2 regions of the Mycolicibacterium sp. XJ1819 genome follow, and region 2 is predicted to be linked to the other one. Evidence: riboswitches for the same ligand, from Rfam matches in the RefSeq annotation. Region 2 holds a riboswitch; the other holds the start of a gene.
What was found. A riboswitch is a leader RNA that binds a small molecule or an ion and turns the genes downstream of it on or off. The one in region 2 is predicted to bind cobalamin.
Positions count from the first base shown of each region.

Region 1 (3,402 bases), on a different contig from region 2:
GTCGGCTGACTTCGCGCACCGCGCAGTCCAATCGGACCGCGTCGCCGAGCTCGGCGGCCATCGTCGAGGAAATCTGCTGCGACCCGCCCACGATGCGGGTCTGTTGAGCTCCGCCGCGCGTCGAGATGAGTTGGGTCAGACCGTTGTTCGAACTGGTATAGGTCAACAGGTGCAGAAGTGACAGGTCGGCGGCGTCCGCGGCCCAGACGGCTTCACACGCCAACCCGATGAAGGCCCGGCCCAGCGACGTTCGCACGTGGCGCCGCACCCACGAGGCCACGGTCTGACGGTCCCAGTCGGCGGCACGTTCGGCGCGCCAGGGGGCGGCCGGATCGACCCGGCGCGCCATCCGTTCCAGCCGGGTCAGGGCGAGCTGCACGTCGGCCAGTTCCAGCGGCCCGGCCTTGGGCACCTCGCCGCGGTAGCGGCGCACGCGGCCGTCGTACTCCCACAACTTGGCGCCCTCGTCGTGGGTGTCGAACGTGGTGAGACCCAACTCGTCGATCAACGCGCGAACGCGGTGGTGGCCGGGACCGATCCACTGGCCACCGACCTCGACGACCGCGTCGCCGAACCGGTCACCGAGGTGATGATTCAACGTCCGCCCGCCGACTCGGTCGCGGGCCTCCAGTACGACGACGCCGACCCCGGCGCGGTGCAATTTGCGTGCGGCGGTCAGCCCGGCGAGCCCGGCGCCGATCACCGCCACGTCGGTCTCGATGCCCATTGGTGCCTCCTGGCGACGAATCTAGGCGAAGCGGGTATCCGGTTGGGCATGGCTGAACAACTGCAGAGCATCCTGCTGGAACTGGAGCGCGCCGGCTGGGAGTCGCTGTGCAACTCCACCGGGTCGGAGTTCTACGGCGCGGTCATGTTGCCCGACGCGTTGATGGTGGTGGCGAACGGCATGGTGCTCGACCGCGCGGCGGTGGTGTCGTCGCTGTCGCAGTCGCCGCCGTGGCACTCCTACGACATCAGCGACGTCCGGCTTGTCGAGGTCGACGCCGACACCGCGATCCTGGTGTACACGGGAAGCGCCCGCCGCGACGACGCACCGCCTTTCGTGGCTGCGATGGCGAGCACGTATCACCGCACCGAGAACGGATGGCGGCTGGTGCTGTATCAGCAGACACCGATTCCCGACAACTAGAAGTGGATGACCCGCGGACCGCCGCCGCATTCGGGAACACCGCCGTAGGGCAGACCGCCCTGGATCTGACCGTTGACCCACGCGCTGCACGAGGCGGTGCGGTGCCATGAGCCCGGCGCGAAAGGACCGCCCGCGCCGAAGCTCCAGGTCTGGGAATAGAACGATCCGTCGGGGAACGGTTCTCCGAGGCAGTAGCGCTGCCCGCCGTATCCCGACTTCTGACCGCCCGGGCACCAGTTGGCCTCTCCGTTGGGCACCTTCGGGTCGGGTTGGGCCGTGGCGGTCGGGGCCTCGCCGAACGTCAGCGCCGCGGACGCGGCAACGATCGCGAAGAGCTTGAACATGCGGTCTCCTCAGGACAGTTCAAAGGTTAGCTGGCGCGAAATGTTGGCGCCAGCAAATGGGTATGCGCTCAGGTGCGAGGTCGTGCTTGGTAGTCTCGGCCGTTGAGAGCGGTCGCATCCGTGCTATGTGCGGGTGTCAGGGAACCCGGTGAGACTCCGGGACTGGCGCGCAGCGGTATGGGAGATGGGCTCGACATAGGTCACTGGACGCCACTACAGGCGTCCGGGAAGGCGTCGAGTTCGGCACATCCCGAGTCCGAAGACCTGCCGTTCTCGGTTGAGTCCACAGGTGTCTCGCGCACAGATACCCCGGCATAAGAGGCAGACTTGCTGATCACCTGGCCAAGGTGTGAATTTCGGATGCGGTGCCCGTGACCGTCACCGAGACGACATCACGCCGCGCAGCCGACTCGCCCGTACCCACCGTTCGACGCGTGCCGTTTCTTCCGTTGACCGTGGTGCTCGGGCTGCTCACGATGGTGAGCATCGTGGTCTCGGTCGCTTTTGGGGCCGAAGACATTCCGCTCGATGACGTCTGGCGCACGGTAGTCGGCCGCTTCACCGGAGCCGAACGCGATGCGGGTTTCGACGTCATCATCTGGGACCTGCGGCTGCCGCGCTCGATACTGGCGGCGATCGTGGGGGCGGGTCTGGCGCTGGCCGGCGCTCTGATGCAGGCACTGGTGCGCAACCCGCTGGCCGAACCGTATCTTCTGGGCGTGTCGGCCGGTGCGGCGGTGGGCGCCACGGCGGTGATGACGCTGGGTGTGCTTTCCGCGCTGGGAATCTGGGCGTTGTCGGGAGGGGCCCTGCTGGGTGCGGTCGTGGCGACGCTGACCGTGTACTGGGTGGCCCGTGCCCAAGGTGGGCTCACCGCACTGCGGCTGATCCTGTCGGGGGTGGTGCTGTCCTCGGCGTTCATGGCGTTGTCGTCGCTGCTGGTGTTCACCGCCGGTGACCCGCACGCCGCCGAAAGCGTGATGTTCTGGATGCTCGGCAGCGTTGCAGGAGCCACCTGGGCCAAGGTCCCCCTCGCGGGCGCGGTGGTGCTGATCTCCCTGGTCGGGGCGATGCTGATCCATTCGTGGCTGGACGCCTATGCGGCGGGCTCGGACACCGCCATCTCGCTGGGTGTGCCGGTGCGAGGGCTTCGCAACGCGCTGTTCATGATTCAGGGCGTGCTGGTGGGTGTGCTGGTGGCTGTTTCCGGCGGCATCGGGTTCGTCGGGCTGATCGTGCCGCATGCGGCGCGGCTGATCGTGGGCGCCACTCATCGTGCGATGCTGCCGGTGACCGTGTGCGCCGGGGCGCTGTTTCTGGTGTGGGTGGATGTGGTCTCGCGGGAGATGGCGGCGCCGCGGGAGATGCCGTTGGGCATCGTCACCGGACTGATCGGCGCACCGGTGTTCCTGTTCCTGATGGGCCGTCGCCGTTACGAATTCGGAAACAACTCATGAGCGCGGGCTCGCTCAGCGCCCACGGCGTCGAGTGTCGCCGCGGCGCCAGAACCATCGTGTCCCGCGTGGACCTGATCGTTCCCGCGGCGACTCGGCTGGCGGTGGTCGGCCCGAACGGCGCGGGTAAAACGACGCTGCTGCGGGCGCTTTCGGGCCTCGACGTTCCGGCGGACGGAACGGTCCGGATCGACGGTGCGGACCTGCACCGGATGCCCGCCCGCCGCCGGGCGCGCAGCATCGCCGTGGTCGGGCAGGAAGAGCGGCCGTCGGGTGAACTGACGGTGGCTGAAGCGGTGGGGCTGGGACGCACCCCGTACCGGAATCCGTGGGCGGCGGCGGTGGTCGGGGAGCGTGACATCATCGACGACGCGCTGCGCGCCGTCGGCCTGGGCGGGTGGGGTGAGCGGCCCTGCACACAGTTGTCGGGTGGGGAGCGCCATCGCGTCGTGCT
Region 1 covers NZ_JBEFST010000003.1:39,519-42,920, reverse strand. Annotated here, with positions in the region: gene ABQE89_RS03725 (flavin monoamine oxidase family protein) at 1-727, opposite strand, end outside; gene ABQE89_RS03720 (nuclear transport factor 2 family protein) at 776-1,150, shown strand; gene ABQE89_RS03715 (hypothetical protein) at 1,147-1,494, opposite strand; cobalamin riboswitch at 1,587-1,780, shown strand; gene ABQE89_RS03710 (FecCD family ABC transporter permease) at 1,971-2,951, shown strand; gene ABQE89_RS03705 (ABC transporter ATP-binding protein) at 2,948-3,402, shown strand, end outside.
Region 1: it holds a riboswitch for cobalamin, as region 2 does, so the genes downstream of both, ABQE89_RS03710 (FecCD family ABC transporter permease) here and ABQE89_RS03545 ((2Fe-2S)-binding protein) in region 2, are expected to answer to the same signal.

Region 2 (3,402 bases):
GCCGTACACCGGTCAGCCGGTGTTCGCGCCGCCGAGCTTCAACCCGGTCAACGGCTCCATCGTCGGGGCTGCCAAGCCGATCTACATCAACTTCCAGCGGCCGATCGCGGACCGCCAGATGGCCCAGGACGCTGTGCACATCACGTCCAACCCGCCCGTGCCCGGCAGGTTCTACTGGACCAGCGACACCCAACTGCGGTGGCGTCCCCAGGACTTCTGGCCTGCAGGCACCGTCGTCCATATCGACGCCGGCGGCACCAAATCGAGCTTCAGCGTCCCCGAGCAGCTGGTGGCCACCATCGACGACTCCACCAAGCAGATGGAGATCATGCGCGACGGGAAGTTGATCAAGACCTTCCCGGTGTCGATGGGTAAGAAGGGCTACGAAACCCGCAACGGCACGTACTACGTGCTGGAGAAGTTCGCCGACATCGTGATGGACTCGTCGACCTACGGCGTCCCCGTCGACGATGACGAGGGGTACAAACTGAAGGTCAAAGACGCCGTCCGAATCGACAACCAAGGCATCTTCGTGCACAGCGCGCCCTGGTCGGTCGGCGCTCAGGGCAACAGCAATGTCAGCCACGGGTGTATCAACCTGAGCCCCGAGGACGCGAAGTGGTTCTACGACAACTTCGGCAGCGGGGACCCGGTGGTGATCAAGAACACCGGTGGCGACACCTACAACCAGCCCGACGGTGCGTCGGACTGGCAGATGTTCTGACGGTCACCGAGTCGGCTTCTCGGTGCCTGGACGCGGCTTCGGGCCGGGTTTGGTGATGAACACGCAGTCACCGCAGACGCCGCCGCCCGGAGTGCGGTAGTACAGACAACAACTGGTGCGACGGTAGCCTGCCCCGTTGAAAATCACTTCGCCATCAAGCCTTTCGTCGGCACACAAACGCCGGGCCAGTTGTTCGGCAGGGTCGGATGTCGTTGCGCGGTCGATCACCCGAGCGGCGCTGAGCAGCGCAGACGCGGCGTTGCCACGCAGCAGCCGGGCCGAAATGGGCCCGAGTCGGTGCAACGCCGCGGTGAGCACGGCCAGATGCCCGTCGAGAACCTGGTTCGCCAGCAGCGTTTCCAGACCGTCGCCCTGCCAGGCGACGGGCTTTTCGATGTGCAGCCGGATCCGACCGGCGGTCTCAGAAAACAACAATTGCTCGGCGTCGAGGTCGGGCAACACCCCGTGCCGAATGAGTGCGCCGAGACCGATCGACCAGAGACGCGCGGCCAGGCCGAGCTGGAACGTCGAAACCGCGACGCGACGTTCGTCGGTGCCGATCCGGGACTGAACGCGTCCGACGATCGCCGTGAGCAGCTCGGTATCGGTGTACAGCCGATGAACCGGATACCAGCTGTCGTCGCTGACCGCTCCGCAGCTCACCGCGAAATATGGGCTGACGGTGGAGATCTCGGCCAGAATTCGCGTCGCATCGACGGGAGCGTTTCGCCCGGCTCGGTCGGGTCCCACCATTGCAGGACGTGACATATTCAGCTCTCTCGGGGTGCACCGCCCCGGGTAGCAGGACGTGATGACACGAGTGTCCTGGCTTTCGGATCGCTGCTCGCCTCGCCTTCCAGCCCGCTGGCCGTGGCTTGTTGAGGGTCGCTCCCCGATGACAGTGGCGGGACCGCGCCGGATTTCCACCGGCTTCCTACGTCGTCATCACCTTACGGACGACATTACTGCATCAGGGGATTCGTCGAGCCTCTCAATTCCAGATGCGCACCCGTCGCTCCGGCTCCAGATACAGCGCGTCGTCCTCGCTGACGTCGAACTCCTCGTAGAACGCGTCCATGTTGCGGATGACGCCGTTGCACCGGAACTCCGGCGGTGAGTGCGGGTCGACTGCGAGGCGCCGGATGGCCTCGGCGTCACGCGATTTCGTGCGCCACACCTGTGCCCAGCCGAAGAACACCCGCTGCACACCGGTGAGTCCGTCGATCACCGGAGCCTCCTTGCCGTTGAGCGACAGCTGATAGGCCAGCAGCGCGATGGAGAGCCCGCCGAGGTCGCCGATGTTCTCGCCGACGGTGAAGGCGCCGTTGACATGCGGGACAGGGGAGTGGCCGTTTCCTAGTTCCCGCGGTACATACTGCTCGTACTGTTCGATCAGCGCCTCTGTGCGGGTGCCGAACTCGGCGCGGTCCTCATCGGTCCACCAGTCCACCAGGTTTCCGTCGCCGTCGTATTTGGACCCCTGGTCGTCGAAGCCGTGCCCGATCTCGTGGCCGATGACCGCGCCGATACCGCCGTAGTTGGCCGCGTCGTCGGCGTCGGCGTCGAAGAACGGCGGCTGCAGAATCGCTGCCGGGAAGACGATCTCGTTCATCCCGGGGTTGTAGTAGGCGTTGACGGTCTGCGGCGTCATGAACCACTCGTCGCGGTCGACGGGCCCGCCGAGCTTGGCCAGCTCACGGTCGTAGCCCACCTGATAGCCCCGCAGGTAGTTTCCGTACAGGTCGTCGCGCTCGATGACCAGCGCAGAATAGTCCCGCCACTTGGCCGGGTAACCGATCTTCGCGGTGAACCTGTCCAGCTTGGCCAGCGCCTTCTGCCGAGTCTGCGGGGTCATCCACTCCAGTGAGTTGATGCTGACCCGGTAGGCCTCGCGCAGGTTCGCCACCAACTCGTCCATCCGCGATTTGGCATGCGGTGGGAAATGCCGCTCGACATAGAGCCTGCCGACCGCGTCGCCCATCAGGTTCTCGACCAACGACACCGCGCGCTTCCAGCGGTCACGGATCTGCTCGGTGCCCGAGAGCCTGCGGCCATAGAACTCGAACTCCTCGGCCACCAGGTCGTCGGTCAGCAGGAACGCGCGCGCCCTGATCAGCCGCCAGCGCAGCCAGGCCTTCCAGTCGTCGAGGCCGAAGCCCGACTCGCCCGACCACTGCGAGGCGAACGCCGTGAGGTAGTCGGGTTGGCGCACCACCAGTTCGGCGGCTTGTTCAGCGGTGGTGCCCAGCGCCGTGAGCCAGCCGGCCCAGTCGAAGCCCTGGGCCTGCGCCGGCAGGTCGGCGAAGGTGCGCAGGTTGTAGGACAGGTCGGCGTCGCGGCGTTTGACGACGTCCCAGTGCGCCGCGGCCAACGCGGTCTCCAGTGCGACGATCCTGGCCGCGGTCGCGGCGTGCTCGCCCGGGCCGTAGACGAGGGTGAACATCGCCGCGATGTGGTCGGGGTAGGCCGCCAGGATCTCGGCGTGCCGCGCATCGCGGTAGTAGGACTCGTCGGGCAGACCCAGCCCGGACTGGCTCATGTGCAGCAGGTAGCGAGTCGAGTCCTTGGCGTCGGTGTTGACGTAGACACCCGTGGCGCCGCCGACGCCGGTGCGCTGCAACGCGCCCAGCACCCCGGCCAACGCGGTCAGGTCGGTGGCCGAATCGATGGTGGCCAGT
Region 2 covers NZ_JBEFST010000002.1:364,510-367,911, reverse strand. Annotated here, with positions in the region: gene ABQE89_RS03550 (L,D-transpeptidase) at 1-724, shown strand, start outside; gene ABQE89_RS03545 ((2Fe-2S)-binding protein) at 728-1,492, opposite strand; cobalamin riboswitch at 1,523-1,704, opposite strand; gene ABQE89_RS03540 (M13 family metallopeptidase) at 1,716-3,402, opposite strand, start outside.